4 regions of the Micromonospora sp. WMMD737 genome follow, and region 2 is predicted to be linked to each of the others. Evidence: riboswitches for the same ligand, from Rfam matches in the RefSeq annotation. Region 2 holds a riboswitch; each other region holds the start of a gene.
What was found. A riboswitch is a leader RNA that binds a small molecule or an ion and turns the genes downstream of it on or off. The one in region 2 is predicted to bind cyclic di-AMP.
Positions count from the first base shown of each region.

Region 1: it holds a riboswitch for cyclic di-AMP, as region 2 does, so the genes downstream of both, ACN27A_RS24765 (coiled-coil domain-containing protein) here and ACN27A_RS13170 (coiled-coil domain-containing protein) in region 2, are expected to answer to the same signal.
Region 3: it holds a riboswitch for cyclic di-AMP, as region 2 does, so the genes downstream of both, ACN27A_RS22430 (NlpC/P60 family protein) here and ACN27A_RS13170 (coiled-coil domain-containing protein) in region 2, are expected to answer to the same signal.
Region 4: it holds a riboswitch for cyclic di-AMP, as region 2 does, so the genes downstream of both, ACN27A_RS31310 (C39 family peptidase) here and ACN27A_RS13170 (coiled-coil domain-containing protein) in region 2, are expected to answer to the same signal.

Region 1 covers NZ_JBMHMH010000001.1:5,578,366-5,585,966, reverse strand. Annotated here, with positions in the region: gene ACN27A_RS24800 (heavy metal translocating P-type ATPase) at 1-728, opposite strand, end outside; gene ACN27A_RS24795 (hypothetical protein) at 737-1,735, opposite strand; gene ACN27A_RS24790 (heavy-metal-associated domain-containing protein) at 1,766-1,975, opposite strand; gene ACN27A_RS24785 (metal-sensitive transcriptional regulator) at 2,126-2,428, shown strand; gene ACN27A_RS24780 (DUF305 domain-containing protein) at 2,636-3,262, opposite strand; gene ACN27A_RS24775 (hypothetical protein) at 3,344-3,847, opposite strand; gene ACN27A_RS24770 (YibE/F family protein) at 4,324-5,679, shown strand; cyclic di-AMP (ydaO/yuaA leader) riboswitch at 5,846-5,977, shown strand; gene ACN27A_RS24765 (coiled-coil domain-containing protein) at 5,981-6,997, shown strand; gene ACN27A_RS24760 (carbonic anhydrase) at 7,099-7,601, opposite strand, start outside.
Region 2 covers NZ_JBMHMH010000001.1:3,091,747-3,099,347, forward strand. Annotated here, with positions in the region: gene ACN27A_RS13155 (alpha/beta fold hydrolase) at 1-658, shown strand, start outside; gene ACN27A_RS13160 (HelD family protein) at 858-2,975, shown strand; gene ACN27A_RS13165 (cation diffusion facilitator family transporter) at 3,052-3,969, shown strand; cyclic di-AMP (ydaO/yuaA leader) riboswitch at 4,123-4,254, shown strand; gene ACN27A_RS13170 (coiled-coil domain-containing protein) at 4,268-5,353, shown strand; gene ACN27A_RS13175 (SRPBCC family protein) at 5,445-5,909, opposite strand; gene ACN27A_RS13180 (1-phosphofructokinase family hexose kinase) at 6,088-7,065, shown strand; gene surE (5'/3'-nucleotidase SurE) at 7,062-7,601, shown strand, end outside.
Region 3 covers NZ_JBMHMH010000001.1:5,094,201-5,101,801, reverse strand. Annotated here, with positions in the region: gene ACN27A_RS22455 (LPXTG cell wall anchor domain-containing protein) at 1-554, shown strand, start outside; tRNA gene ACN27A_RS22450 (tRNA-Gly) at 655-728, opposite strand; gene ACN27A_RS22445 (zinc metalloprotease) at 1,088-2,074, shown strand; gene ACN27A_RS22440 (pyridoxamine 5'-phosphate oxidase family protein) at 2,215-2,766, opposite strand; gene dcd (dCTP deaminase) at 2,845-3,423, shown strand; gene ACN27A_RS22430 (NlpC/P60 family protein) at 3,507-4,547, opposite strand; cyclic di-AMP (ydaO/yuaA leader) riboswitch at 4,560-4,694, opposite strand; gene ACN27A_RS22425 (N-acetylmuramoyl-L-alanine amidase) at 4,933-6,957, shown strand; gene ACN27A_RS22420 (NlpC/P60 family protein) at 7,021-7,601, opposite strand, start outside.
Region 4 covers NZ_JBMHMH010000001.1:7,066,890-7,074,490, reverse strand. Annotated here, with positions in the region: gene ACN27A_RS31330 (ABC transporter ATP-binding protein) at 1-399, shown strand, start outside; gene ACN27A_RS31325 (D-ribitol-5-phosphate cytidylyltransferase) at 544-2,046, shown strand; gene ACN27A_RS31320 (CDP-glycerol glycerophosphotransferase family protein) at 2,083-3,810, shown strand; gene ACN27A_RS31315 (alpha/beta fold hydrolase) at 3,874-4,617, opposite strand; gene ACN27A_RS31310 (C39 family peptidase) at 4,723-5,568, opposite strand; cyclic di-AMP (ydaO/yuaA leader) riboswitch at 5,798-5,938, opposite strand; gene ACN27A_RS31305 (acyltransferase family protein) at 6,259-7,497, opposite strand.

The DNA of each region.
Region 1 (7,601 bases), 2.5 Mb from region 2:
AGTTCGAGCAGGGCCCGCAGCGCCGCGCCGGCGGTCCGCTTCGCCCGCGCCTCGAAGTAGCGGCCGGCGAGGATGAACACGGTCACCCCGGCCGCCGCCTCCAGGTAGATGTTGCCGGCGCCGTCGGAGCGGTTGATGGCGAGGCTGAACGGGTGGGTCATCCCCGGCGTCCCGGCGGTGCCGAGGAAGAGCGCCCAGACCGACCAGCCGAACGCCGCCAGGGTGCCGAGCGAGACCAGGGTGTCCATGGTCGCCGCGCCGTGCCGCAGGTTGATCCAGGCCGCCCGGTGGAAGGGCAGCCCGCCGTAGGCCACGACCGGGGCGGCCAGGGTGAGCGACAGCCACTGCCAGAAGTCGAACTGCCAGGCGGGCACCATCGCCAGCACGATCACGGGCACGGTGAGCACGGCCGATACCCACAGCCTGGTACGCAGGCCGCGCAGCTCGTCCACCGGCTCGGCGGCCGGTTCGCCGCCGGCGGGCGTGGGCGGGGGCGGCAGGGCCGCCGTGTAGCCGGTCTTCTCCACCGTGGCGATCAGCTCGTCCGGGGTGACCTCGTCGGCGTACCGGACGGTGGCCTTCTCCGTGGCGTAGTTGACGGTGGCCGTCACCCCGTCCATCCGGTTCAGCTTCTTCTCGATCCGGGCCGCGCAGGAGGCGCAGGTCATCCCGCCGATCGCCAGCTCGATCTGGTTCGGCGCCGTCAGCAAGGGCTTGGTCGTCATCATGCTTCCCGTCAGTCGTGCCCGTGACCGGGGACGCCGTGGTCGGCGCCGGCGGTCGGGGAGCTCGTGGCGGCGGGCGTGCCCGCCGTCGGGGAGCTGGTCGCCGCCGGGACACCCGGCGCGGTCGGGCTGCCGGCGACGACGGTGAACTCGGCGGTACGCACCACGCCGCCGTGCTTGAAGTCCAGGTAGAGGCGGTAGGCCCCGGCCGACGGCATCTCGGCCGAGAAGCTCACCTCGGGGCCGGGCCGCGTCCGGCCGTCGCCCGGCTCGCCGTGCGGGTGCACGTGCAGGTAGGCCAGGTCGCCCTGACGCAGCGCCACCAGGTGGCCGTACGCGCCCAGGTAGGGCTCCAGGTCGGTGACCGGCGCGCCGGCGCGGCTCACCGTCAGGGTCAGCTCGGCGGTGCGGCCGGGCTCCGGGGCGCCGGCGAGCGTGACGGTGTAGCCGTCGACCGTGGTGCTGGTCGCCGGGGCGGGCAGGGGCCGCCCGGTCAGCGCGCCGGGGACGGTCACGTCGACGCCGAGCGTCAGCGCCTCGCCCCCGGTCGGGGTGAAGTCGGCGAACGCCCGCCAGACGCCGGGACCGGCGAGTGGCGAGTCGACCCGCCAGGTGCCGTCCGGCGCCATCTCGGGGTGCACGTGCCGGAAGCCGGAGAGGTCGCGGCGGGCCACGATCAGGTGCATGCGCTTGTCGTGCGCGACGTCGTACGCGGTCACCGCCCGGCCGTCCGGGCCGGTGACCTGGAAGGCGAACTGCCCGGCCGGGGCGTCCACCGGGCGCAGGGTGTAGCCGCGGTCGGAGACGAGCAGGCCGCCGGGCAGGTGCGCCGCCCCGCCGCTGTCGCCCCCGTGTCCGTCCTCGCCGCCGTCGCCGTGCCCCCCGGTGGCGTCGTGCGGGGCTTCGGCGGGCGGCGCCACGGGGTCGGCCACCCGACCGACCCCGTACGTCGCGCCGAACACCACCGCGAGGCCGAGGGCGAAACCGCTCAGCTTCGTCGCCGTGTTCATGGTGTGCCTCGTTTCCCCCGTGCCCGCGCCTCAGGCGCCGACGAGGTCGTAGCCGGCCTCGTCGACGGCGGAGCGCACGGTGTCGGTTTCCAACGGACCTTCGCTGGTGACGGTGACCTGACCGGCGGCGACGTCGACCTGGACGTCGCTGACGCCCGGGATCGCGCCGACCTCGGTGCTGACCGCGGTGGCGCAGTGCCCACAGGTCATGCCCTGCACCTGGTACGTCGTGGTGATCATGGAACTCTCCTCTCGACGCCTCCAGCCTATACCCCCCAGGGGTAAATCGGAGGCGGACCGGTGCCTGCGTCGCGTACCGGTACCCGGTGGGGGTATCCCGACTGGAAGCGAACGTACCATACCCCCGAGGGGTACGGTATCCTCGACCCCATGACCACACCGACGCCCACGCCGACCAGGGGCTACACCGCCACCAAGGATCAGCTGCTCGCGCGGCTGCGCCGCGTCGAGGGGCAGGTCCGTGGCATCGAGAAGATGGTCGACGAGGATCGCTACTGCATCGACGTGCTCACCCAGATCTCCGCGATCCAGGCCGCCCTGGACAAGGTCGCGCTGGGCCTGCTCGACGGGCACGCCCGGCACTGCATGCGCGAGGGCGCGGCCGAGGGCCGGGCCGACGAGATGGCCACCGAGATGATGGCCGCCGTCGGTCGCCTCATGAAGCGCGGCTGACCACCGGCAGGCTCCTTCGCCCGGTCGGCGCACCGGTTCCGCGCGCCCGGGCCCGCACGGCAGGATCCGCGCGCCGGGCCCCTCCAGGCAGGATCCGCGCCGCCGGGCCCCTCCAGGCAGGATCCGGTGGCGGCGCCCCGGCACCCCCTGGGGCGGTACGGCCAGGGCGCCCCGGCGCCCCCGGTCGGGGACGCCGGGGCGGGCGGCTCAGAACCGGCCGAGGATCTTGCGCATCGTGTCGATCTCCGCCTGCTGGGTGCGGACGATCTGCTGGGCCATTGCCTTGGCTTCCGCGTTCACGCCCCGGGCCAGCTCGTCGCGGGCCATGGTGATCGCGCCCTCGTGGTGGGCGATCATCATGGTCAGGAACTGCCGGTCGAACTCCCGGCCGGTGGCAGCTGCCAGCTTCGCCATGTCGGCGTCGGACATCATGCCGGGCATGCCGTGGTCCATGTGCGGCATGCCGCCCGGCGACGGCACCGGCCGCCCCCAGGCCGCCAACCAACCGCTCATCGTGGCGATCTCGGGTCCCTGGGCGGCCTTGATCTCCGTGGCGAGCCGCCTGACCTCCGGATCCGCCGCCCGCGTCGGCGCCAGTTCGGCCATCTCCACCGCCTGCCGGTGGTGCGGAATCATCATCTGGGCGAACATCACGTCCGCGTCGCCGAACGCGGCCGCACCGGTGGCGGTGGCGGCCGGCCCGCCGGCGCCGGGGGTGCCGTGCCCCGCCCCCGGCGACGAGTGGTCGTCGCCACCGCAGGCGGCGAGGGCGAGGGCGGTGGTGACGGCGACGCCGGCCAGGGCGGCACGGCGCGCGAGGGTACGAGTGGTCATGGTGGAACCTTTCGGTGTCGGAACGTACGCGGCATGACGGGGACGCGGAACGGCGTGCAACCGCACCGCGTCGAACGCGTCCTACCTGCGCAGCACCGAGACCGTGGCGAGCCGCAGACCGACCGGCCGGGGCGGCGGGGCCCGGGGCGGCGGGAAGGCGCCGACCGGACCGCCCCCGGTCGGGCCGACGGCGCGTACGCGGACCGACAGCACCGCCGCCAGCAGCAGCGCGGCCGTGAACGCGCCCAGCACCGCCAGGCACACGCCCCACCCGGGCAGCCCTCTCCCCGTATCACCGCCGGCAGGCAGCAGGTCCTCGGAGGCGCAGCCCCCGGGACAGCCCACGACGGTCTGGAGAGCCAACCCGGCGGCGTGCGGGCCGGGCGCGGCGGCGGCGGCGTGCGGGCCGGGCGCGGCGGCGGCGGCGTGCGGGCCGGGCGCGGCGGCGGCGTGCGCCGACGGGTTCGCGGGATGACCCGTCTGGTGCGAGTCGTGGCCGATCGTGTGCATCGCGGCCAGCCCGAGCAGCGTGCCGACGAGCAACAGGAGCCGCGCGCCCCGCGCCGCCGTCACCGTCGTCCGCACGTCCCTCACGCTAGCGCGTCGACCCGTGCCGCACGGGCACCACCCACGTCCGGCCCCCGCACGTGCGCGGGCCGGCACCGGTTCCCGCACGTCGACGGCGAAGGTGGGCCGGTCGGGCACGGATGGGTATCGCGCGTGAGGAGCCGAACATGGGCGGCCGGGCGCGCGCAGGTCCCGCGCGTGGGCGTGCCGGCGGGCGTGGTGAAGGTCCGCGCCGCGACACCACCCGCACGACCTGCGCCCCGATGCCGGGGTGGCTACCATTCGGCCGGTGGCCCTCCGGACTCCGCACCACCCGCCCCGCGCGCACCGCCGGGCGGCGGCACCGCCCACCCGCGACCGGGTGGGGGCCCAGGACCGCGGTACGTGACCGCACCACCACGCGGAAGCGATCCCCGTCGCGCCCACGCGGCGACGGGTGAACCGACCGGCCCCGCCGGCCCGTACCCCGCCCTGGATTCGTAGGGAGACACACGTTGGGCGCCGACCACACCCGTCCCGCTCCGTCCGCCCCGCCGAGGGTGCGGCGGATCCTCGTCGCGACGGTGGTGCCCCTCTTCGTCGCCACGCTGATCGCGGCCCTGGTGCTGTGGCCGTGGGACGCGCCCGACCCGGCGACCGGCACCGACGCACCCCGCTACCACGGCACGGTGACCCGGGTGGTGACGGAGCCGTGCCCGCCCGCCCCGGAGGCCCCGGAGGGGAGCCCCGACGCGCGGCAGGGCCCCTGCGGCACGGTCACCGTACGGGTGCAGGACGGCCCCGACGCCGGCCAGCAGATCCAGACGCCGATCCCGGCCGGGCCCGGTGCGCCGACCGTCGCCGTGGACGACGAGATCATCCTGGTCGAGCTCACCGACCCCGCCGACCCCACGGCCAGCACCTACAACATCGCCGAGCACCAGCGCGGCAAGCCGCTGGTCTGGCTGGTGGCGCTCTTCGCGGCCGCCATCGTCGCCTTCGGGCGGTGGCGCGGGCTGGCCGCGCTGGGCGGCCTGGCGGCGAGCTTCGCCATCCTGCTGACCTTCGTGCTGCCGGGCATCAGCGCCGGGAACCCGCCCCTGCTGGTCGCGGTCGTCGGCGCCGCTCTGATCATGTTCGTGGTGCTCTACCTGACCCACGGCGTGACGGCGCAGACCTCGGTCGCCGTGCTCGGCACGCTGGGCAGCCTGGTGCTGACCGGTGTCCTCGGCACGATCGCCACCGCCGCGACCCACCTGACCGGGTTCGGCTCCGAGGACGCCACCACGCTGTCGATGTACCAGGCCGACGTCGACCTGCACGGGCTGCTGCTGGCCGGGATCGTCATCGGCTCCCTCGGCGTGCTGGACGACGTCACGGTGACCCAGGCCGCCACGGTCACCGAGCTGGCCCACGCCAACCCCGGGCTGTCCCGGACGCAGCTCTACCGGGCGGCGACCCGGGTCGGCCGGGCGCACATCGCCTCGACGGTGAACACCATCGTGCTGGCGTACGCGGGCGCCTCCCTGCCGGTGCTGCTCCTGCTGACCGCCGACTCGCGGGCGGTGACCCAACTTCTCACCAGCGAGTTCCTCGCCCAGGAGATCGTCCGCAGCGCAGTCGCCACCCTGGGCCTGATCGCCGCCGTGCCGCTGACCACCGCGCTGGCGGCCCTGGTGACCACGGCCGGCCGACGCGGCGGGGACGCCACCGGCCGCGCCGCGCCCACGCGCACGACCGCGCCGACACCCCGGCCGGCGACCGACCGGTCCGAGGCGCTGGAGGCCCTCAGCGGGCCGCGTGGGGACACGCCGTCCGCCGCTCCCGCCGAATGGCCCGACGGGCGCAGAAGTACGGACACCGCATGGTGACGCTCCTCAGCGTGACCGAACAGGGCGTTCGTCCTGATAAACGCGTCACTGGTCACCGTCCGCCATTACGAAATAACGCATTTAGTCGGCTTAGGGACGTAGATCCCCGGGAGCGTTCTCGGGTAACCTCGCTGCCGGTCACCGCCGAAGGCGCGCAGCGGCGCCTGCGGTGCCGCCGCCCAATCGCCGCGAGGCGAACCGGGGACCCAGGTACGTGGGGTGAATCCGCGACAGCGGTAGGGGCCACTTCCGCCCCGAACCCGTCAGCTAACCCGGTCGGCGGTCGACGGAAGGGAAAACTGTGACGGCACCCCTACGCCGCTGGTTGACGCCCGTGGTGGCCGTACTCGCCGCTCTGGCGGTCTTCGCCGGGCCTCTGCCGGCGGCGGCCGCGCCCACCCCGCCCAAGCCCTCCGGGCACGGGGACGACGAGCCCAAGCTGCTCGACGACCTCATCGAGGCCCGGAACCGGTCCTACGTGCAGGCCAAGGCGAAGCTGGCGAAGTCGAAGAAGCGCCAGCTCGAACTGGCCCTGGAGGTCTCCCGGGCGCAGGCCGAACTGAGCGCGCTGGCCCCCCAGGTCAGCCAGATCGCCGCCCAGTCCTACCGCACCGGGCGGATCGGCGCGGTGTCCATGCTGCTGGACACCGCCAGCCCCGACTCGTTCGTCAAGCGCGCCGCCGCCCTCGACGAGCTCAACCTGGTCAACTCCAAGAAGCTCGCCGAGGTGAACGCGGTCAAGGACCGCGCCGAGCAGGCCAAGCTGGCGCTCGACACCGAGGTCCGCGAACAGCAGAAGCTGACGAACGAGATGGCGCGCGGCAAGCGGGAGGCGGAGAAGGCGCTCGCGCTGGTCGGCGGCAGAGGACTGACCAGTGGCAAGGTGGTCGCCACCTCGCCGGTGGCGAAGATCGCGCCGGGACGGACGGCCGACGGCGACTGGACGCCGCTGTCACCCACCGAGGCCGATCCCACCACCTCCGGCCGCATCACGGCGCGCACCCTGCACATGTACAAGGAGGTCAAGCGGGCCGGCTTCAACCGGTTCGTCGGCTGTTACCGCCCCGGCGGGCCGTACGAGCACCCGAAGGGCCGGGCCTGCGACTGGTCGCTGCAGAAGAGCGGCTTCTCCCCCTGGCACAACGACGACACCTACATGTACGGCAACAACCTGACCGCGTTCCTGGTCCGCAACGCCGATCGGCTCGGCATCTACTACGTGATCTGGAACAGACAGATCTGGTTCCCGGCGACCGGCTGGAGTTCCTACAGCGGCCCGTCGAACCACACCGACCACGTCCACGTGTCACTGCTCTAGCCGGGACCACACGTACACACAGAGGGCCGCCCCGCCGGACGCGGGAGCGGCCCTCTGTCGTCTGTACGGGCCCGCCGCGACGACCTGCCGGGCGGGCGGAGTCAGGCGAGCGCGGCGCTGGCCGCCGCCTCCGGCGCGTCGGCCGTGCGGGCGGGCACCTCGGCCACCGTCCGCACCTCGCCGGCGGTCAGCCGGTACGACATGCCGACCACCCCGCAGCGGCCGGCGGCCACCTCCGCGGCGAGGACGGCGGAGCGGCCCAGCATCGCCTCGACGGTGTGCGCGATGTGGATGTCGACGATGCCGTCGATGTCGTGCACGCCCTCGGCGGCGGCCCGGCGCAGGCTGGGCACCACGGCGTCCACCACGGCGCACAGGTGCCCGACCGGCGGGGTGCCGGTGGCGTCCGCCGCACGAGCCGCCTGGACGGCCCCGCAGGAGTCGTGACCGAGCACCACCACCAGCGGCGTGCCCAGGACCGTGACGGCGTACTCCACGCTGCCCAGCACCTCGGGACCGATGGTGTGCCCGGCGGTGCGGACCACGAAGAGGTCACCGAGGCCGCGGTCGAAGATGATCTCGGCGGCGAGCCGGGAGTCGGAGC
Region 2 (7,601 bases):
CCACTCGATGGGCGGCATGACGATCATGGAGTACGCCCACCGCCACCCCGCGCACTTCGCCGCCCGGACGGCCGGGCTGGTCTTCGTCTCCACCACCGCCGAGGGCCACACGCACACGGCGTACGGCCTCTCGCCCCGGATCGCCCGGTTGATCCGGCTCGCCGAGACCACGGGGGCCGGCGTGCTGGCCCGGTGCGGGGCCTGGCGACCGCCCCGGGCGCTGCTGCGTGCGCTGCGTCCCAGCATCCGCTGGATGCTCTTCGGCGACCGCTGCGACCCGCACGACATCCGGCTGGTCACCTCGGCGGTGGCCCGCGCCACCCTCCGCTCGATCGGCGGGTTCCGCGCGTCCATCGGGGCGCAGCACCGGCTGGACACCCTCGCCGCGCTGGCCCACCTGCCGGCCGCCGCCCTGGTCGGCGACCGGGACCGGCTCACCCCGCCGCCCTGCGCCGAGTCGATCGCCGGCGCGCTGCCGGCGACCGAGCTGACCGTCTGCCCGGGTGCCGGGCACATGCTGATGATGGAACGCCCCGACGAGGTCAACGCGGCGCTCGGCGGCGTGCTCCGTCGCGTGCTCACCGCCCCCGGGGCGGGCGCCACCGCCGCCACCCGCGCGGACTGGACCGGGCCCGGCAGGGAGCGCGGCACGGGCTGAACCGTGCCGACGGGAAGCGCCACGCGGACCCGGACCGGGCCCGGCGGGAAGCGCGTCGCGGCCCCTGCGGGCGTGACGCGGGTTCCTTTCCCGCACCGGTGGCGCCGCTGGTTGCCTGCGGGCCGTACCCTCTTGCGGTTGGCCTGGCGCGGTTCGCACGGTTCGCGCCGCCCGCCGCCGACGTCAGGAGGAGCGAGCGGTGACCGACCAGACCACCCTGGAACAGGAGATCGCCGTCGAGCAGCGGCATCTCGACCGGGTGTACGCCCGACTGGCCGAGCTGCGCCGGTCGGCGGTCAGCGCCGAGAAGGAGGGCTACCGGCTCGCCCGGGTGGGCAACTTCGGGGCGCTTGTCGAACGGGACGCGATGGTGTTCCACGCCGCACGGCGGCGGCACATGCTGGACGCCGAGCACGAGGGCCTGGTCTTCGGCCGGCTGGACCTGCTCGACCGGCAGGTGCTGCACGTCGGGCGGCTCGGCATCCGCGACGACGACGCGTCCACGCTGGTGGTCGACTGGCGGGCCCCGGCCGCCGCCGCCTTCTACCAGGCCACCCCCGCGCAGCCGCTGGGCGTGGTGCGGCGGCGCACGATCCAGTCCTCCGCCGAGCGGGTCACCCGGATCGAGGACGACCTGCTCGATCCGGTCGCCGCGCCCGCCGACATGGCGGTGGTCGGCGACGGCGCGCTGCTGGCCACGCTGTCGAAGGCCACCGGCCGGGGGATGCGGGACATCGTCGCCACCATCCAGCGGGAGCAGGACGAGGCGATCCGCTCCCCCGGCGCGGGCGTGACGATCGTGTCCGGCGGTCCGGGCACCGGGAAGACGGCCGTGGCCCTGCACCGTGCCGCGTACCTGCTCTATTCCGACCGCAGCCGGTTCGCCGGCGGCGGCATCCTGGTGGTGGGCCCGTCGTCGGTCTTCGTCGAGTACATCGCCTCGGTGCTGCCCTCGCTCGGCGAGGACACCGCCACCCTGCACTCGCTGGGCACGCTCTTCGCGGGTCTGACCGCCACCCGCACCGATCCGCCGGCGGTGGCGGCGGTGAAGGGCTCGCTGCGGATGCGGCGGGTGCTGGAGCGGGCGGTCCGGGACGCGGTGCCGGGCGGCCCGACCGAGCTGCGCCTGCTCTACCGGGGCGAGCTGCTCCGGCTGGAACGCCGCGAGCTGGACGGCATCCGGGACCGGGCGATGCCCCGGGGCGCCCGCCGCAACGAGGTGCGCCGGGCCGGCTTCGACGGGGTCTTCGCGGCGCTGTGGGCGCAGGCCCGCAGGTTGGGCGTGGGCCGCCTGCCAGAGCAGCGCGCGTTCGAGGACGAGATCGCCGAGCGGCCGGAGTTCCGGGAGTTCCTGAAGGCGTGGTGGCCCCGGCTGCACCCCCGGCACGTGCTGGGCTGGCTGGCCCGTCCGGACCGGCTGCACCGCTACGCCGAGGGGATCCTCTCCCGCGCCGAGATCCGGCTGCTGACCGACGCGTACGGCAGCCTCGACGCCGCCGGGCTGACGATCGCCGACATCGCGCTGCTCGACGAGCTGGACGCCTTGCTCGGCAAGCCGATGAAGCCCGCCCGGGCGAAGCGGGACCCGTTCCAGCTGGCCGGTGGGGTCCGCGAGCTGAGCACCTTCGCCGACCGGCAACGCGCCGCCCGCGAGGCGGCGCGGGAACGCCCGGACGACTACCGGGAGTACGCGCACGTGGTGGTCGACGAGTCGCAGGACGTCTCGCCGATGCAGTGGCGCATGATCGGCCGGCGGGGCCGGCTGGCCTCGTGGACGGTGGTGGGCGATCCGGCGCAGACGGCGTGGACGGGGGATCCCGAGGAGCTGACCCGGGCCCGGGACCAGGCGTTGGGCCGGCGCAAACGGCACCACTTCACCCTCACCACGAACTACCGCAACTCGGCAGAGATCTTCGCGGTGGCGGCGGCCGAGATCCGCCGGCTGCACCCGGACCTGCCGCTGCCCCGGGCGGTGCGCTCCACCGGCGTCGACCCGGTCGCGCTGTCGGTGCCGCCGGCGGAGCTGGAGGCCGCGGTGGTGGCGGCGGCCGGCGCGCTGCTCGCCGAGGTCGAGGGCACGGTCGGGGTGATCACGCCGGTGCCGCGCCGCGACGAGGTGGCCGGCTGGCTGGGCGGGCTCGGTGCGCCGCGTCTGCAGGTGGTGACCAGCCTGGAGGCCAAGGGCATGGAGTACGACGGGGTCGTCCTCGTCGCCCCGGGCGAGATCCGGGCCGACCCGGGGTCGGGGGTGCGGACGCTCTACGTGGCGCTGTCCCGGGCCACCCAGCGGCTGACCACCGTCGACCCGATCGGCTGAGCCGCCGTTACTTGCATACATAGCGATGTGAGCATAGATTGAACGCGAATCCGGACGCCTGACGGAGGGTGGGCGCGTGGGCGCAGGTCATGACCACCATCACGGGTCGGTGGCGAATGCCGCGCACCGCCACCGGGGCCGGCTCTGGGCGGCGTTCGGGCTGCTCGCCGGCCTCATGGTGGTGGAGGCGGTGGCGGCCTTCCGCACGGGCTCGCTGGCCCTGCTGAGCGACGCCGGGCACATGTTCACCGACGTGCTCGGCATCGGCATGGCGCTCGCGGCGATCGCCGCCACCCGGCGGGCGGGCGCCGACCCGCAGCGCACCTTCGGCCTCTACCGGCTGGAGGTGCTGGCCGCACTGGCCAACGCCGCCCTGCTCTCCGGCGTCGCGGTCTACGTCGTGATCGAGGCGGTGCGCCGCTTCGGCGACCCGCCGGAGGTGCTGGCCGGCCCGATGCTGGTGGTCGCCGTGCTGGGCCTGCTCGCCAACATCGGCGCCTTCGCGCTGCTGCGCTCCGGGGCGAAGGAGAGCATCAACGTCCACGGCGCGTACCTGGAGGTGCTCGGCGACCTGCTGGGGTCACTCGGCGTGATCGGGGCCGCGCTGCTGATCGCCACCACCGGCTGGTGGTGGGCGGATCCACTGGTGGCGGTCGCGATCGGGGTGCTCATCCTGCCGCGCACCTGGCGGCTCGGGCGGGCCGCGCTGCGCATCCTGGTGCAGGCCGCGCCGGAGCACCTCCAGGTGACCGCGGTGCACGACCGGCTGGCCGCCGTGCCCGGCGTCGCCGAGGTGCACGACCTGCACGTCTGGACGCTGACCTCCGGGATGGAGGTGGCCTCGGCCCACCTGACCATGGCACCCGGCGCGGAGGTCGGCGCGGTGCTGGGCGCCGCCCGGGCCGCGCTGCACGACGACTTCCACATCGAGCACGCCACGTTGCAGATCGAGCCCGGAGCGTCGCGCGGGGCCTGCGGGTCGCTTGAGTGGTAATGAGGACAACCTTAAATCTGGGAGAGTATTGTGCACTTATGCCGGATTTGACTGTTAGTGGACGTACACCCTGCGTCACCTGCGCTGCATCAGTCACACCGGCACCGGTAGGCTCGGCTTCGGCCTCCGCCAGGCGGCACCCACCGGTGCCGGCGGTGGCCGCCGCCTAATCGCCCGGCGGGGCGAACCGGGGAACCATGTTCGTGGGGTGCATCCGCTTCAGCGGTAGGGATCTTCCGTCCCGAACCCGTCAGCTAACCCGGTCGGCGGCTGACGGAAGGACACGTGTATGCCAGTGATGGCACCTGTACGACGACGTGCCGCCCGGACGGCGGCCCTGATCGCCACGATGCTCGCCCTCGGCGCCGCGGTGGCCCCGGTCACCGCCGCCCCGGCGGCGGCCGCCACCCGGGCCGGACTGCTCGCCGCGGCCCCCGGCCAGGACGAGGAGGGCGGCACCCCCGCCCTGCGGGCCCAGTTGGAGGCCGCCAGCAAGGGCTACCTCGACGCCAAGCGCGCCCTGGACACGTCGGCCAGGCGGCAGCAGCAGCTCGCCGCGCAGCTCAAGACCACCGAGGTCGAGCTGGCCGCGCACACCGCCAGGGTCGGCGAGATCGCGGGAGCGGCCTACCGCACCGGCCGGCTCAGCGTGGCGTCCGCCCTGCTCAACAGCAGCTCGCCGGACGGCTTCATGGACCGCGCCGCCGCCCTCGACGCGGTGGCCGCCAAGGAGGACCGGGCCCTGCGCGAACTCCAGGAGACCCGGGACCAGGCCACCCGCACCAAGCTCGCCCTGGACGGCGAGATCCGGGAGCAGCGCAAGCAGGTCACCGTGATGGCCAAGCGCAAGGAGCAGGCCGAACGGGCGCTGACGGTCGCCAACCGCGAGCAGCAGCAACAGCGCCAGCAGTCCACGGGGGCGGGCGTCTCGCCGGGCGGCACCTCGAACAAGACGGCGAAGGCGGCCCCGCGCAACTCCGACGGCTCCTGGCCGCGCGAGTCGTGCAGCGTCAACGACCCCACCCCCGCCAACGGCTGCATCACCCCGCGCACCCTGCACGCGCTCAACCAGGCCAAGGCAGCGGGCTTCACCCGCTACGTCTCCTGCTACCGCCCCGGCGGCTCAGGCGAACACCCGAAGGGCCGGGCCTGCGACTTCGCGGCCCAGAAGGGCGGCTTCGGCGGCGACGCCACCGGCGGCGACCGGACGTACGGCAACAACCTGTCGGCGTACTTCGTGCGCAACGCCGACCGGCTCGCCGTGCTCTACGTGATCTGGTACAGGCAGATCTGGCTGCCCAGCAGTGGCTGGAAGTCGTACAGCGGGGCCAACGGCGACCCGTCCAGCGACCACACCAACCACGTGCACCTGTCGGTCTACTGACGCCCGCGCCCCGGTGCCCCGCCCGTCGCGGGTCACCGGGGCGCGACGGCGTCCGTCGCCTCCCGCCACCGCGGCCGGGCCTGTCCGGCGGTCAGTCGGCCGGCGACCCGGGCGGGCTCGTGTCGAGGGCCGCAGCGAGGCGGGCGGCCAGCCCGAGGTGGGCGGCGCGGGCCTGGCGGAACGCGTACCCGAAGAGCGGCGCGGGCGCGGCGAGGGTGATCTCGACCTCGATGCGGACGCCGTCGGGCTCCGCCCGCAGCCGGGTGTGGTTGCGCACCGTGGTGGCAGGCCACTGCCGGGCCACGGTGACGATCTCGTCGGCATCGTCCACGAGGACGTCGGCCCGGTAGGTGATCGGCAGGCGCACCGGCCCGGCGGCCAGTCGATCGGTGATGTCGTAGCTGGCCCGCGCGCCAGGACGGGGCGGCACCCGGCGGACCCGGACGATCAGCGGGTGCAGGTCCTCCTGCCGGGTGGGGTCGGCGAGCAGCGCCGCGGCCTCCGCGAGGGAGCAACGCGCCTGGACGGTGTAGCTGAAGGAACTTCGCCTGAGCACGCCGTCTCCCCAGCGTCGGTGGTCGCCCGATCGTCGCGCATGCCGGGCGCCCTGGCAACGCCGCGCCGATCCCGCCCGGAGTCCGGACGTCCGGCCGCCGACCCCACTACGGTCAGCTGATGGATGGTCACGGCACGTGTCGACCGACGGAGGATGGGCGCATGAACGGGTACGACGGATGAGCGGGCATGTGATGGTATTCGCGCCCACGCCCCGGCTGACGGTGACCGTCGACCAGCCCAGCGACGCGCCGGAGCTGCACCTGCACCCCGGCGGGCAGGGCGTGTGGCAGGCCCGGATGGTGATGTCGCTCGGCGTCGACGTGGTGCTCTGCGCCGCCCTCGGTGGCGAGATCGGCCAGGTGCTGGAGCCGCTGCTGGTCAGCGAGGGGGTGCACCTGAAGGTGGTGGTGCGCGACTCCGGCAGCGGCGGGTACGTGCACGATCGGCGCGAGGGCTCCCGGCAGGAGATCGTGGACGTGCCCGGCCAGCCGCTCAGCCGGCACGAGCTGGACGAGCTCTACAACCTGGCGCTGGGCGAGGGGCTGCGCGCCTCGGTCAGCGTGCTGAGCGGGCCGAACGAGCCGTCGCTGGTCCCGGCCGACCTCTACCGGCGGTTCGCCGCCGACCTGGGGGCCAACGGCAGCCGGGTGGTGGTCGACCTCTGCGGCGAGCACCTCGACGCCGTGCTGGACAGCGGCGTGTTCTTCCTCAAGGTCAGCCACGAGGAGCTGATCGCCGACGGCCGCGCCGACGGCGACGACGAGGAGCAGCTCACCCGGGCCCTGTACGACCTGCACGCCGGCGGCGCGGAGAACGTGGTGGTGAGCCGGGCCGACAAGCCCGCCCTCGCCCTGGTCGACGGCGAGGTCTTCGAGGTCGAGATGCCCCGGCTGGAGGCGGCCGACCCGCGCGGGGCGGGCGACTCGATGACCGCCGGGGTGGCGGCCGTGGTGGCACGCGGCGGCGACGTGCGCACCGCGATCCGTACCGGTGCGGCGGCCGGCGCGCTGAACGTGACCCGGCACGGCCTGGGCACCGGCCGGCTCGACTCGATCACCGGCCTGGTCGACCGGGTGCGTCTCGTACCGGCCGGCAGCCGGCCGCAGGAGCGGACCAGCCCCGACGAGCTGGCCGAACGGGCGGCCGAGCGGTGACGCTGCGGGTACTTGTCACCAACGACGACGGGATCGCCGCGCCCGGCATCCAGGCGCTGGCGCGGGCGGCGGCGGACCGGGGCCTGGACGTGGTCGTCGCCGCGCCGCTGGAGGAGGCGAGTGGCACCAGCGCCGCGATGACCGCCGTGGAGCGCGACGGGCAGGTGGTGGTCCACGAGCACCCGCTGCCGGAGGTGCCGGGGGTGCCGGCGTTCGCGGTCGGCGGCTCCCCCGGCTTCATCGCGCTGATCGCCGTGCACGGCGCCTTCGGGCCTCCGCCGGCGGTGGTGCTGTCCGGCATCAACCGGGGCGCGAACGCGGGACGCGCGGTGCTGCACTCGGGCACGGTGGGCGCGGCCTTCACCGCCGCCGCGAACGGCTGCCGGGCGATGGCCGTCTCGCTCGACGTGCTCTCGGCCGGGGAGGCCACGGCCGCCAGCGGGGGTGCCGCGGTGGCCGCCGCCGCCCGGGTACGCGACGCCGAGCGGCACTGGCCGACAGCCGCCCGGGTCGCCCTGGACCTGCTGCCCCGGCTC
Region 3 (7,601 bases), 2.0 Mb from region 2:
ATGTAGAGGTGCGGGTCTTGGCCAACCAGATCCTGGCCGCAGCTAACGCCGATTCGTTGCCCGTTCTGCCTCGGGTGATGCAGGAACGGCTGGACGGCACCGCAGATGATCTGCGTGCATTCCTCAAGGCGGACGTGCAGAACGCCTGGTCAACGAGTCTGCGGATCACGGTGGTCCGGACGTTGACGGGCACTGGTGCCAACGTGAGGGCGGCCGCGCAGAAGGTGCTCGACGACGGGTCCGTCGATGCCTACCTGGCTTACCTGAACAACGGCCTGTACGCCGCACGTGCGATTGACTGCGCGCCTCAGCCCACACCGACAGCAACGGCTCAGCCCACACCGGCACCGAGCGCCACGCCCAGTGCCACGACGACCGTTGCACCGACCCCTGCCCCCTCCTCCAGCCTGGGCGCCCCCGGCGGCGAGGGCGGTGGGCTGCCCGTGACCGGTGCCGACACCGCGACCGTGGCCGGCATTGGCGGTGCGCTCCTGCTCCTCGGCGGCGCTGGCTACCTGATCGGCCGCCGACGCCGTTCCCGCTTCGCGGCATAGCTCGCTCGACGCGCCCAGCTCGATGCTTCGTCGGGTTGGGCGCGCAGGAAAACGTCGAAGGCCCTGGTCGGGATCTGCATCCTGACCAGGGCCTTCGTGCTGGAGCGGGTGACGGGAATCGAACCCGCACTGTCAGCTTGGGAAGCTGATGTTCTGCCATTGAACTACACCCGCAGGCGGCACCACTGTACCTGAGTCGTCACGACGCTGCACCCAGGTACCCCTCCGACACCACCCGGTGCCGCGATCTTGGCAGCCAACGGCCCCCACAGGGGCCTGAACTCGCCAAGATCGCGCCGCGCCACCGCCCGCCACGCCGCACCACCAGCCGCACCGCTACCCCAGTCACGCCAGGGCGGCGAGTCGTGTCCCGCGTCGAGCAACGTCGATGCGCGCCCAGCCGCTGCCAGGAAAATTTCCACCGCGGCAACATATGGCCATTCTCAAATCAATCGATGGGTTGTAACGTCTGCCCAACGTTCCAGTCACGGCGTGACATACCCCCTGTCGCGCCGCCAGAAAGAGGTGGGCCCATGGGACTCCGTCCCAACCTGCTGACCCGGCGTACGGCCGGCGTCGCGTCGACGACCCTCGCGCTGCTGCTCAGCACCGCCGCCGTGGGTGTCGTACCGGCCGCTTCGGCCTTCTCCGCCGCCCCGACCGAGGTCTGCGTCGAGCCGGCCGACGTCCACTCGGACGCCCGCGTCAAGCCGGGCAGCGGCGCCAAGCACGAGCCGAACGAGCTGACCCTCGCGGAGACCCGCGAGCGCGAGGCCGACATGGCCGCCGCGCTGCGTGAGCGGGCCCGGTTCCGTACCGGCGCCGGCGCCTCCACGATGGCCGCCGCCGTCACCATCCCGGTGGTGGTGCACGTGATCCAGGAGAACAGCACCCGGGCCGGCGGCAACATCCCCGACTCGATGGTCAACTCGCAGATCAACGTGCTGAACCAGTCGTTCAGCGGGGCGACCGGCGGCGCGTCCACCGCGTTCAGCTTCCAGCTCCAGAAGATCAACCGGGTGACGAACCCGTCCTGGTACCCGATCGTGCAGGGCTCCTCGGCGGAGCGGTCGATGAAGACCTCGCTGCGTACGGGCGGCAAGAACACCCTCAACATCTACCTGGGCGAGCTGAGCAACGGCCTGCTCGGCTGGGCGACCTTCCCGACCCGCAACCTCAACAGCATGGACGGCGTCGTCGTGCTGAGCGAGTCGCTGCCGGGCGGCACCGCCACCAACTACAACCAGGGCGACACGGGCACCCACGAGGTCGGCCACTGGCTGAACCTCTACCACACCTTCCAGGGCGGCTGCTCCGGCTCGGGCGACAGCGTCAGCGACACCGCTGCCGAGGCGTCGCCGGCCTCCGGCTGCCCGACCGGGCGGAACACCTGCACCGCCCCCGGCGTCGACCCGATCACCAACTTCATGGACTACAGCTACGACTCCTGCATGTACCAGTTCACCGCCGGGCAGGCCAGCCGCATGCTGACCGCCTGGAACGCGTACCGCGCGGCGTAGTCACGCCGTACGACTCGACCGGTGCCGGCCTCGCTCGACGGGGCCGGCACCGGCGTCTGTGCGGCCGGGCACGCGGGGGTCGGGCGGTGGTCACGGTGCGGTGCCCCGGAGGGGGACGGCCCGGGGCGCCGCACCGCGTCTCAGGCGGCGGGGCGGGCGGCGTGGTCGCCGACGCGCCCCGACCGGGTTTCGGGCACCAGCGCGGTGCCGGCGGCGGCCGCATGGGGGTCGAGCCACACCTGGACGGCGGGCCGGCCGTGCCACTCGCTGGCGCCGCCCGCGACGCCGGACTCGCGGCGGGCCAGCATCGCCACGTCGACGGTGAACTCGAAGACCCGCCAGTCGACCTGCGGCGCGGCCCGGTGGCTGCGGGCCAGCCGGGCCACCCGCGCCGGGTCGGTCACCGGCCGGGCGTGGCCGGCGACGTAGGCTTCGTCGTCGCTCTCCTCGGGCGGGAACGAATGCAGCGCGTAGCGGCCGTCGCGCTCCAGGTCGCGCCGCTTGGGCGAGTCGACGACGAAGCAGAAGAGCCCCTCGTCGGTGATCACCGGGGAGACCGGGTGCACCCGGGGACCGCCGTCGGCGCGGACGGTGGCCAGGTAGCCGAAGCCCGGCCCGTACTGCTGCATGAGGAGGCGGATCCCGTCGGCGAGGCGGGGCTCGTCGGCGGCGAATTCGGACCAGGAAGCCATGCCGGCATTCTATCGAACAATTGTACGAAGATGCACTCCGACACGCAGGTCACGCGTGTCGGTCGCTAAGGTGTGCGGATGCTGCTCTCCGACCGCGACCTGGCCTCCGAGATCGAGGCGGGAACGCTCGCGCTGGAGCCGTTCGAGCCCGCGCTGGTGCAACCGTCCAGCATCGACGTACGCCTGGACAAGCTCTTCCGGGTCTTCAACAACCACCTCTACACCCACATCGACCCCGCGCAGCAGCAGGACGACCTCACGTCGATGGTCGAGGTGCCGGAGGGCGAGCCGTACGTGCTGCATCCGGGCGAGTTCGTGCTCGCCTCGACGCTGGAGGTGATCACGCTCGGCGACCAGCTCGCCGGCCGGCTGGAGGGGAAGAGCTCACTGGGCCGACTGGGCCTGCTCACCCACTCCACGGCGGGCTTCATCGACCCGGGCTTCTCCGGTCACGTGACCCTCGAACTGTCCAACGTGGCCAACCTGCCGATCACCCTCTGGCCGGGCATGAAGATCGGCCAGCTCTGCATCTTCCGGCTCTCGTCGCCGGCGCAGCACCCGTACGGCTCGGCCGTCTACGGCTCGCGCTACCAGGGACAGCGCGGCCCGACCCCGAGCCGCTCCTGGCAGCACTGGCGCACCTGGCCCACCCGCTGACCCGGCCGCTGACCCGGCCGCTGCGCGTCAGGAAGGGCACCTTCCTCTACCGAAGGCGTTAGGAAGGTGCCCTTCCTGACACCTCAGCCGGGGCGGCCGTAGCTGTGGATCGGGCCGTCGTCGACCTTCTTCATCTTGATCGGCACCCCGGCGCGGGAGGCGTGCACCACCCAGCCCCCGCCGACGTACATGCCGACGTGGTGCAGGTCGCTGTAGTAGAAGACGAGGTCGCCCGGGCGCAGCTCGCCCCGGCTCACGGACGCGGTGGCCCGCCGCTGCTGTGCGGCGTTGTGTGGCAGCGACACCCCCGCCTTCGCCCAGGCGGCGAGCATCAGGCCGGAGCAGTCGTACGAGTTCGGCCCCTCGGCGCCCCAGACGTAGGGCTTGCCGATCTGCGCACAGGCGAACTTCACGGCGGTGCCGGCCGGGCCGCCGGGATAGCCGGCCGGGCAGGGGGCGGGACGCAGCGGCCCGCCGCCGCCGTTGCCGTAGACCCGCAGCCGCAGCTTCTGCAACCGGTCGATCTCGGCGTTGATCTGCTTCTTCTTCGCCGCGAGCTGGGCCTCGGTGCGGCCGAGCTGGACGACCATCTCGTCCAGCGGCGCCTTCTTGGCGGCCAGCCGGTCGCGCAGCTCGGCGACCTGCCGCACGTCCTGCTGCTGGTGCTGGGCGAACTGGTCGAGCAGTTCGAGCTGCCCGATCATCTCGCTCGGTGAACGGCTGCCCAGCAGGGCGTTGACGGCGGAGACGTTTTCGCCCTTGTAGGCGCGGGCCGCCAGCGCGCCGACCTTCTCCATCGCCTGGTCGACCTGCTTCTCCAGCGGCCCGATCTGCGCGGCGAGCGCGTCGGCCTGCTTCCGCCTGGCAGCCAGGTCCTGGCGGGTGGCGTTGTGCCGTTCGATGACCGGTTCGAGCTTGTTCCAGTCCTCGTCGATCTGCCGCTCGATCTCGGCGACCGTCGGTTCGGCGTGGGCCGCCGCGGCGCCGCCGGTCAGGACGACGGCGAACGCGGCCAGGGCGGCGAGGGCGGTGGTGCAGCGGTACCAGCGTGGGCGCGGCGCAGCCGTCACCGGGTCGGCGAGGGCCGACCGGGCCGACGGTGGCCGCGGGGCATGGTGTGCCACCGGGCTCAGTGCTCCTTCTTCCGTACCGCCTACCGGGTTAGCTGACGGGTTCGGGCGGGAAGGGGCGCCCTACCGCAGGGACTGCGGATTCACCCCGGGGAACCTGGGTCCCCGGCTCGCTCGGGAGCGACTCGGCGGTGTCGGACCGTCACCGCCCTGGTTGGACGGAATGTCACCGGCCGACGAAGGACCAGAGTAGAGACGACCGTTATCGATCCGCAACCCTACGGGCGGTGACACTCCGTACCCACCCGGGTCGGGCGGATCCGCAACCCGGGCGACGAAGATTTTCTTCCTTCTGAAGTGTCTGACGGAAAGGTATTGACCAGAGGCGGCGGGCGGGGCGAAGGTGACCCCACCTTTGCCCGTCCGAACTGGGGGTCTGATGCACCTGTCAGCGACATCGAGGAGCAGACGCGTCCTGCTGGCCGCCGCCGTGGCCGCCGCCATGGCGGCGACGCCGCTCACCGCCGCCGGGTCCGCCGCCGCGGCGGCGCCGGTGACCGACCGGCAGCAGCAGTACGCCGCCGCGGCCGCCGAGTACGGCGTACCGGAGAGCGTCCTGCTCGGGGTCTCCTACCTGCAGTCCCGCTGGGACACCAACGCCGGCACGCCGAGCACCAGCGGCGGCTACGGACCGATGCACCTCACCGACGCCGAGCACGTCGCCGCCCTCGCCGGCGGCACGCACCACGACGAGGGCACCGAGGACCCGCGCGGCGACGACTCCCGCCCGTCCCTGGCCGAGGCCCACGAGCCGCCGGCCGCGTCGCCTCCCGCCGAGGCCGCGCTGCGGACCGTCGACGCCGCCGCCGGGCTGACCGGCGCCAGCGAGGAGTCGCTGCGGACGGACGTCACGGCGAACATCCGGGGCGGCGCGGCGCTGCTGGCCGCGTACCAGAAGGAGATCGGCGCCCCGGTCGGCGCCGACACCGACCCGGCGGCCTGGTACGGCGCGGTGGCCCGGTACTCCGGCGCGGACAGCGCCGACGCCGCGGCGGCCTTCGCCAACGAGGTGTACGCCACCATCGCCACGGGCGACAGCCGGGTGACCGACGACGGGCAGCGGGTCACGCTGGCCGGCCGGGCGGTCCAGCCGAACCGCTCCTGGCTGGACCGGCTGCGCCTGCGCAAGCTCGCCCGGCCGGACGGGCTGGAGTGCCCGGACGACATCTCCTGCGAGTGGATCCCGGCGCCGTACGAGAACTACGGCCCCACCCTGGGCGACTACGGCAACCACGACCTGGGCAACCGTCCCACCCAGCAAAAGATCGAGTACATCGTCATCCACGACACCGAGGGCTACTTCGGTCCCAGCGTCAACCTGGTCAAGGACCCGAAGCGGGTGGGTTGGCACTACACCCTGCGCTCGGTGGACGGGCACATCGCCCAGCACATCAAGACCAAGAACGTCGGCTGGCACGCCGGCAACTGGTACGTGAACGCCAAGTCCATCGGCCTCGAACACGAGGGCTTCGCCGGGCACGGCACCTGGTACACCGAGGCGATGTACCGCACCTCCGCCAAGCTGGTCCGCCACCTGGCGCGGGCGTACAACATCCCGCTGGACCGCAACCACATCATCGGGCACGACAACGTCCCCGGCACCGTCGCCGCGAACGTGCGTGGCATGCACTGGGACCCGGGACCGTACTGGAACTGGTCGCACTACTTCGACCTGCTCAAGGCGCCGTTCAAGTCGACCGGCACGCACCGGACCGGGCTGGTCACCATCGACCCGGACTTCGCCACCAACCAGCCGCCGTTCACCGGCTGCAACCGGCAGCCTCCGGGCGTGCCGAACCCGCCCCCGGCGACGGCCCCCTGCCCGCTGCGCGGCTCCTCCGCGCTGTTCCTGCACAACGCGCCGAGCCACGACGCGCCGCTGGTCAACGACATCGCGCTGCGGCCCGACGGCACCCCGAACACCACGTACGTCTCCGACCACGGCGCCCGCGTCTCGGCCGGCCAGACGTACGCGCTGGCCGAGGTGCAGGGCGACTGGACCGCGATCTGGTACCTCGGCCAGAAGGGGTGGTTCCACAACCCTGCCGCCAAGCCGACGGCGAAGTGGACCGTCGGGTTCGTGGTGACCCCGAAGACCGGTAAGGCCACCATCCCGGTGTACGGCCGGGCCTACCCGGAGCAGGCCGCGTACCCGGAGGGCGTGCCGTACCAGGCGATCTCGCCGTTGCAGTACACCCTCTCGGCCGGCCAGCGGTACGCCGTCGGCAACCTGCTCCCCGGCGAGTACTACCGGGCCACCACGTTCGACGGGTCCGCCCCCCACGACCAGACGGTCGTCCGGGGCGACAACAGGTACGTGCAGGTCCAGTTCGGCCACCGGATCATGTACGTCAACCTGGACGACGTGAACCTGGTGCCGTCCCCGCTGGGCGCGCCGCGCTGACCGCACCCGCACGAAGAAGGCCCCCGGTCCGACCGGGGGCCTTCTCTCGTTGCGCGAAGCTGATCAGCCGGGCCTGCGGAACCCTGCCACCGGCATCGTGTTGATGCTGGAGACGTTGACCGGCTTGCCGGCCCGGGGCGCGTGCACCATCTTGTCGTTGCCGAGGTAGAGGCCGACGTGACTCAGGTCGGCCTTGAAGAAGACCAGGTCACCCGGGCGCGCCTCGGAGCGCGGGATGGCCTTGCCCTCGTTCCACTGCGCACCCGTGAAGTGCGTCAGGTGGATCCCCGCCGCCTTGTAGGCGTACTGGGTGAGGCCGGAGCAGTCGAACGAGTTCGGGCCGGTGGCACCCCAGACGTACGGGTCGCCGACCTGCGCGCAGGCGGTGCGGATCGCGGTGCGGGCCGCCTCGCTGACCACGCCGTTGATGGTCGGGCACTTCTCCGTCTTGACGGTCGTCACCGGCATCGACGCCTCGAGCTTCTTGATGTCGGCGTCGATCTGCTTCTTCTTCGCCGCCAGGTCGTTCTGCTGCTTGGTCTGCGACACGATCAGCGTGTCGAGCTTCTGCTTCTCCGTGTCGTACTTCTGGCGGACCCGGGTCACACCCTCGAGCTGCTTGCGCTCCTGGGCGGCCAGCCGGT
Region 4 (7,601 bases), 4.0 Mb from region 2:
GCCATGGGCATGTCGCCCGAGGAGGTGCAGCGGCGGACCCCGGAGATCATCGACTTCTCCGGCATCAACCAGCGGGGCGACTTCGCCTCGCTGCCGATGCGCACCTACTCCTCCGGCATGGGCGCCCGGCTGCGCTTCTCCATCGCCGCGGCCAAGAAGCACGACGTGCTGCTCATCGACGAGGCCCTCGCCACCGGCGACAAGATCTTCCGCAAGCGCAGCGAGCGGCGGGTGCGGGAGCTGCGGGAGGGCGCCGGCACGGTGTTCCTCGTCAGCCACCAGCTCTCCTCGATCCGGGACACCTGCGAGCGGACGATCTGGCTGGAATCGGGCGTCCTGCGCATGGACGGCCCGACCGACGAGGTCGTCCGGGAGTACGAGGCGTTCAGCGGCAAGTAGCACGACGGCGCACGTACGGCATCCGCCCGGTGCCGGCCGACCGCGTCGCCCCGTGGGGGCGGCGCGGTCCGCGCGTTAAGGTTCATCCGGTCGCCGCGCGGGCGGAACCTTCTGTTCACGCACCCTGAGAGTGAGGCTTCGGCAATGACGCAGGACCACACCACTGGCCCGGACGCCGCACCGGAGGACCCGGCGCCGTGGCGGCCCTCGCGGACGGTGGCGGTGGTGCTGGCCGGCGGCACCGGGACCCGGCTGGGCCTCGGCATCCCGAAGCAGCTGCTGAAGATCGCCGGTAAGCCGATCATCGAGCACACCCTGGCGGTCTTCGAGGCGGCGCCCGAGATCGACGAGATCGTCGTGCTGATGGCCACCGGCCACGTCGCCGACGCCCAGCAGATCGTCGACAAGGCCGGCTTCCGCAAGGTCACCAAGGTGATCGAGGGCGGCGACACCCGCAACGCCACCACCCGGATCGCGCTCGACGCCGTCGGCGAGGGCGACTGCAACATCCTCTTCCACGACGCGGTGCGGCCCCTGGTCAGCGGCCGGATCGTGCGGGAGTGCGTGAACGCGCTCTGGACGTACTCGGCGGTCGACGTGGCCATCCCGTCGGCAGACACGATCGTCCAGGTCGACGAGGACGACTGCATCACCGACATCCCCGTGCGCTCCTCGCTGCGCCGGGGCCAGACCCCGCAGGCGTTCCGCTCGGGCACCATCCGCGAGGCCTACCGGCTCGCCGAGGACGACCCGCACTTCGCCGCGACCGACGACTGCGGGGTGGTGCTGCGCTACCTGCCCGGCACCCCGATCAAGGTCATCGACGGCTCCGACGAGAACATCAAGGTCACCCACCCGGTCGACGTGCACCTGGCGGACAAGCTGTTCCAGCTCGCCGCCGCGCAGGCGCCCCGGGTGACCGACGAGCGCAGCTACACCGAGGAGCTGACCGGCCGGACCATCGTGGTCTTCGGTGGCAGCTACGGCATCGGCCACGACCTCGCCGAGCTGGCCCGCCGCTACGGCGCGCAGGTCTTCCCGTTCAGCCGCTCCAGCACCGGCACCCACGTCGAGCGCGCCGAGGAGGTCGAGGCGGCGCTGAAGACCGCCTTCGAGGCCACCGGGCGGATCGACCACGTGGTGGTCACCGCCGGCGTCCTGGAGAAGGGCGCCCTCGCCGAGATGGACCAGGAGACCATGGACCGGGTGCTCCAGATCAACTTCGTGGGGCCGGTCATCGTGGCCCGCCAGTCGCTGCCCTACCTCCAGCAGACCAAGGGCCAGCTGCTGCTCTACACCTCCAGCTCCTACACCCGGGGCCGCGCCGACTACGCGCTCTACTCCTCCACCAAGGCGGCCCTGGTCAACCTCACCCAGGCGCTCTCCGACGAGTGGGCGGAGTTCGGCGTACGGGTCAACTGCGTCAACCCCGAGCGGACCGCGACGCCGATGCGCACCAAGGCGTTCGGCGAGGAGCCGGAGCACACCCTGCTCGCGGCCGAGACCGTAGCCCAGGCGTCGCTGGACGTGCTGATCTCGGACCTGACCGGCCAGGTCATCGACGTGCGTCGCGCGCCCGGCGAGGTGCCGGCCCAGCCGGGACCGGCGCGGGTCGAGCGGGACGCCAGCCCGGCCGACGCCGGCTGACGACGGATCTCTGGCACGGCGGAAAACGGAGCCGACATGCGTGGTGACCTGGTTCGGAAGCTGCTCGCCCGCGCGCTGGCCACCGGCCTGGCGGTGCTGGCGTTCCTCGTCGTCGCGCTGACCGGCGCGACCGGCTGGGGGCTGGGGCTGGCCGTGGCCGCCCTCGCGGCGGCCACCTGGGAGCGGCGGGTGCGCCCGGGCGCCGACAACGCCGCCGAGACCACGCTTGTCGCGGCGGCGATCCTGGTCGGCTACGCCCGCCGCCTCGACGCCGGGTTCGATCCCGCGCTGGCCGTGACCGCACTGGCCCTGCTGGGGCTGGTGCTGCTGGTCAACCCACTCCGCGACGCCGGCGGCCTGGAGGTGCGCGCCGCGAACCTGCCGGTGCGCTCGTGGACACCGCTGGTCGCCGCCCGCCTCGGCGACGCGCTGGCGGGGCTGCTCGCCCTGCTGGCGCTGGCGGCCGTCGCGGGCCTGCCGGCCGGTGTCGCGCTGGCGGCCGTCGCCCTGGTCGCCGCCGGCGCCGCGGCGGTCGGGCTGGACCTGGCCCGGCGCAAGTTCCGGCCGGGGGCCGGCGGTTCGGCGGTGTCCCGCGCGCTGCGCCGGCACCAGCCCGAGTTCCTGCTGCACTTCTCCGCGCCGCCCGGCTCGGAGTACCAGGTCACCATGTGGCTGCCGTACCTGGAGCGGATCGGCCGGCCGTTCCTGGTGATGGTGCGCGAGCCGGAGTTCCTGCCCCTGGTCGCCGCGGCCACCAGCGCGCCCGTGGTCTACTGCCCCACCACCAGGGCCATGGACGAGGCGCTGGTGCCGAGCCTGCGGGTGGCGTTCTACGTCAACCACGGCGCGAAGAACAGCCACTGCATCCGCTACACCCAGCTGACCCACGTCCAGCTGCACCACGGCGACAGCGACAAGGCCCCCAGCGCCAACCCGGTCTCGGCGATCTTCGACCGGATCTTCGTCGCCGGCCAGGCCGCCATCGACCGGTACGCCCGCGCCGGGGTGGACATCCCGGCGGAGAAGTTCGTCGTCGTCGGCCGCCCGCAGGTCGAGTCGATCGAGGTACGCCCGGAGCCGGCGCGCGGGCGGGCCAACCCGACCGTGCTCTACACGCCGACCTGGACCGGGCACAACGCGGACGCGAACTACTGCTCCCTGCCGGTGGCCGAGACGCTGCTGCGCCGGCTGCTCGACCGGGGCGCGACGGTGATCCTGCGGGCCCACCCGTACACCTCGCAGAACCCGGCCTCCGCCCGGCAGCTGGGCCGGCTCACCGAGCTGCTGGCCGCCGACCGGGCCCGCAGCGGCCGGCAGCACGTCTTCGGGGCCGCCGCCAGTCGGGAGCTGACCCTGACCGAGTGCGTGAACCGCTCGGACGCGCTGGTCTCCGACGTGTCCGGGGTGATCTCCGACTACCTCTACTCCGGCAAGCCCTACGCGGTGACCGACATGGTGGGCTCCGGCGACCGGTTCCCCGAGCAGTTCCCGCTCGCCGGGTCGGGCTACGTGCTGCGGCGCGACATGGCGAACGTGGACGAGGTGCTGACCGCGCTGCTGGACACCGATCCGCTGGCGTCGGCGCGGTGGGCCACCCGGAGCCGCTACCTGGGCGACTTCCCCGCCGAGTCGTACGCCGAAGCGTTCCTGGCGGCCGCCCGGCGCCAGCTCGACGAGGGCTGGCGGACGCCCGCCCCGCGCACGGGCGGCGCGACCGGCCTGCCGCTCGACCCGGACGAGGCGACCCTCTCCCCCGCCACCTGACCGCCCCGGTCGGAGAGGCACACCGGCCACGACGGCGGACCTCCGGGCCGTTCGCGGGGGGCGTCAGCGGTACGGCTCGACGAGGTCCAGGACCGCCTCGGGGGCCTCGACGTGGGCGTTGTGCCCGAGGCCGGGCAGGGTGGCGACCGGCACCCCCAGCTCGGTGAGCTGGGCGTCGGTGACCATGGGGTCGTGCTCGCCGCGGGCCAGCAGCACGGGCACGTCGGTCGCCGCCAGCAGGGCGGGCAGCTCTGGCGCGCCCACGCCGAACGCGGCCGGGTCCATCGCCAGCCGCCAGCGGCCGTCGACCTGCCGCAGCCCCGCCTCCACGACGGGGTGTTCCGGGGCGAAGAGCCCGGTCAGGCCGGCCACCCGCAGGTAGCGGCGGGCCGCCTCGTCCCGGCTGGCGAACCAGGTCACCGGCCGGGCCGCCAGCTCACCCGCCTTGGCCAGCTCCGCCGGCGACCAGACGGCCTTGATGCCGAGCCCGACGACGGCGTCGACGGGCAGCCCGGCGCCCCGGGCGGCCAGCGCCAGCCCGACCACCCCGCCGAGGGAGTGCCCCAGCACGACGAGCCGGTCCCCCGGCGCGAGCCCCGCGGCGATCCGCGCGGCCAGCCCCGGGAAGGAGTACTCCGGCAGCGGCGGCGACCAGCCGTGGCCGGCGAGGTCCGGCGCCAGCCACCGCCCCGCCCACCGATGCTCCAGCAGCGGCGCCCAGGGCAGCCACACGTCGCCGGTCGCGCCCATGCCGTGCAGGAGCAGGAGCACCCGCCGGCCGTCCCGGTCACCCGACTCATCGACCATGGGCGCAGTGTGCCACCCGTCGGGCGCCGCGGGCGAGGGCCGTGACCCGGACACGACATCGGGCGCCGACCCCCCGGGTGAGGAGCCGACGCCCGACGGCGTCGCTCAGGCGGAGTAGCCGCGGGTGGCGGCCCAGTTCGCCAGGGCGATGGTGCTCATCCAGTACGACGCGGTCGCCGGGTTCGCCGAGTCGGCGATCTTCACCAGCCGCCCCTCGTCCTGGTAGCCGACCACCGCGACGTAGTGGCCGCCGGGGAAGGAGTGCCAGCCGCCGTCGGTGTCCGTGGCGCTACCGGCGACGTTGACCACGACGCCCCGCCCGTCGGCGATGGCCGCGACGACGTCGGCCTGGAGCCGGTCCATCTGGGCCGGGGTGGCGGCGCCACCGGGGATCATCCGGGTCCGGTACGGGTCGCCCTTCACCGTCGCGTTCAGCACGCGGGTGGTGTCCTGGGCCGAGTCGGTGCCCATCTGGTCGGTGCCCAGCTGGGCACCGAGGGCGTCCTGGCTGCGCGCGATGCCGGCGGCGCTGAGGGCGTGCCGGACGGCCGCCGGACCACAGTTGTAGAAGGTGGTCTGGGCCTGGTAGTCGTAGTCCAGGCTCTTGGCGGCCGGCGGCTTCGGCGGCGCCGGCTTGCGGGTCAGGTCCGGGTCCGGGGCGGCGCTGGACGCGCTGGCCGACGGGGCGGCGCTGGACGCGGCCGGGGCGGCGCTGGACGGGGCGGGCGCGACCCGGGCCTGGCTGCGCGAGGCCGCGGCGTCGTCCCGCAGCTCGGTGGCGGCCACCGGGGCCTGCGCGGCGGCGGGGGCCTCGTCGGCTCCGGCCAGCAGCGCGCCCGTGCCCGACGCCAGCACGAGCGCCGCGGCGGACGCGGCGGCCAGCTGGTACGGACGCTCGGACGTGAGGCGACGCAGCTGTCGCTTGAGGTGGTGCTTCACGGTTTCCTCCACGGGCTCGGGGGGTGAGCGGCCGTCGGTCCGCGCCGAGGGCAGGACGGACCGCCGCGCGGACGGGCGTCCGGGCGGGTGGTGGACCACTCAGGGGATGCGCCCGGGACGCCGGGCGACGGACGGTGACCGGTGGGTCAGCTCATGACCTGCGGGCGGACGAGCGCGGTCACCGCGGCGCCGTGGAGACGGCGGCACAACCGAGGGGTGTACGGGTGTGGCATGAAGATGGAACTCCTTCCGACACCGCCGACCGGGTTAGCTGACGGATTCGGGCGGGAAGAACGCCCTACCACGGGCCCACGGCCCACGGATTCACCCCAACGAGCACTGGGTCCCCGGTTCGTCGTTCACGATTAGGCGGGTCGGCGCGGCGTCGCCTCTGGCGATCGGGTACCGCACCGGACGCGCCGACATTACTGGCCGGTCCGCGCCCTGCCAACCCCGTCCCACCTGCCTAAACCTTGATCGGGAGACAATTTTTGCGGGCACTTCGCCACTGACGCGACTCAATGGGACGACCGTTTCTGCGCGCACCTTGAGGCGACAACGGGACAAGTGGCGGGCAGCGGCGCCGAAACCCCGACAGGAATCGGCCGGGCCGCGCCCGATGACCGGTTCGCCGACGTGGTGACCGGCGTCACCGAAACGGTCGGGATTTCGTCGCCCGGACTCTCCGGCCGCCGGGGGCGCTCAGCGCGAGTCGGCGTACGTCGGTCGGTGGTCGCCCTGCGGATCGGCGGCCCGGGGGCGCGGCACGGCGCTGCCCCGGTCCCCCGGCGCCGCCCCGGGGCCGCCGGAGTCCTTCCCGGCGCCGTCCCCGTCCCGCGGCGTCCGGGCCGGCCTGCGCGGGGTGAGCAGCCGCATCATCGGCGTCTCGACGAGCCGGTGCAACAGGCCGGCCAGGGCCAGGTTGACCAGCAGGAAGCCGAGCACCACCGCCAGCCCCCACCAGCCGGTGAAGCCGACGCCCCAGTCGCCGGTGAGCCGCAGGACGGTGATCATCACGAGGACGTGCACCAGATAGAAGGCGAAGGAGACCTCGCCCAGCCAGACCATCTGCCGGGACCGCCACGGCGAGCGCCGCCCGCGCACGTCCGCGTCCGCCGCCGCGGCGATGACCAGGATGTACGCGACCGAGAGCAGCGCAGCCCACAGCTCGGCGCGGACCCACTGCGCGGCGACCACCCAGGTCGCCACGAAGAGCAGGCTGGCCAGCGGCAGGCCCGGCCCGCGCCACCGGCCACGCCGCATCAGCTCGGCGGCGGCGACGCCCATCCAGAACTCCAGCGACCGCACCGGCGGGAAGATCTGGGTGAACCACCAGCGGCTCTCCTCGGGCACCAGCGCCTGGGCCGGCCAGAGCGCCAGGATGAGCAGCGGCACCGCGACCACGACCGCCCACAGGGCCCACGGTCGGGCCCGGCGGATCAGCGGCAGCGCCAACGGCAGGCAGAGGTAGAAGAAGAACTCGCAGGACAGCGACCAGCTGACCGTGTTGATGCTGTAGAAGTGGCCCGGCCGCGGGTCCCACGCCTGAAGGAGGAACAGGTTCTCCACCGCCACGAACCGGTCCACGGGGTCGGCGAACCAGGCCGCGACCGCCAGCGCCGCCACCCACAGCACCACGTGGCTCGGCCAGATCTTGGCCACCCGGCGCCGCCAGAACGCCCGACGGGTGTCGGTGGGGCGGGCCGACCAGACCAGCACGAAGCCGCTGAGGATGAAGAAGAACTGCACGCCCGACAGCCCGAGGGCGAAGGCCCAATCCACGACGGCCTTCTGGCCGGGCTCGGCGATGATGCCCATCGTCGCGACGTGGAAGCCGAAGACGAGCAGGGCGGCGACCCAGCGCAGCCCGGTCAGCGACGGCAGGCGGCTGGCCGGGGACGCGTGCCGGGCGGCCGGCGCGACGGTCGCGGCGTCGTTCATGCCGGCATCCCGACGATCCGCAGGGTCACCAGCACGTACGTCTCCTCCTCGACCCCGTCCTCAGGGCCCCGAAGGTGCCCCGTGGCGGTCCACCGCTCGGCGCC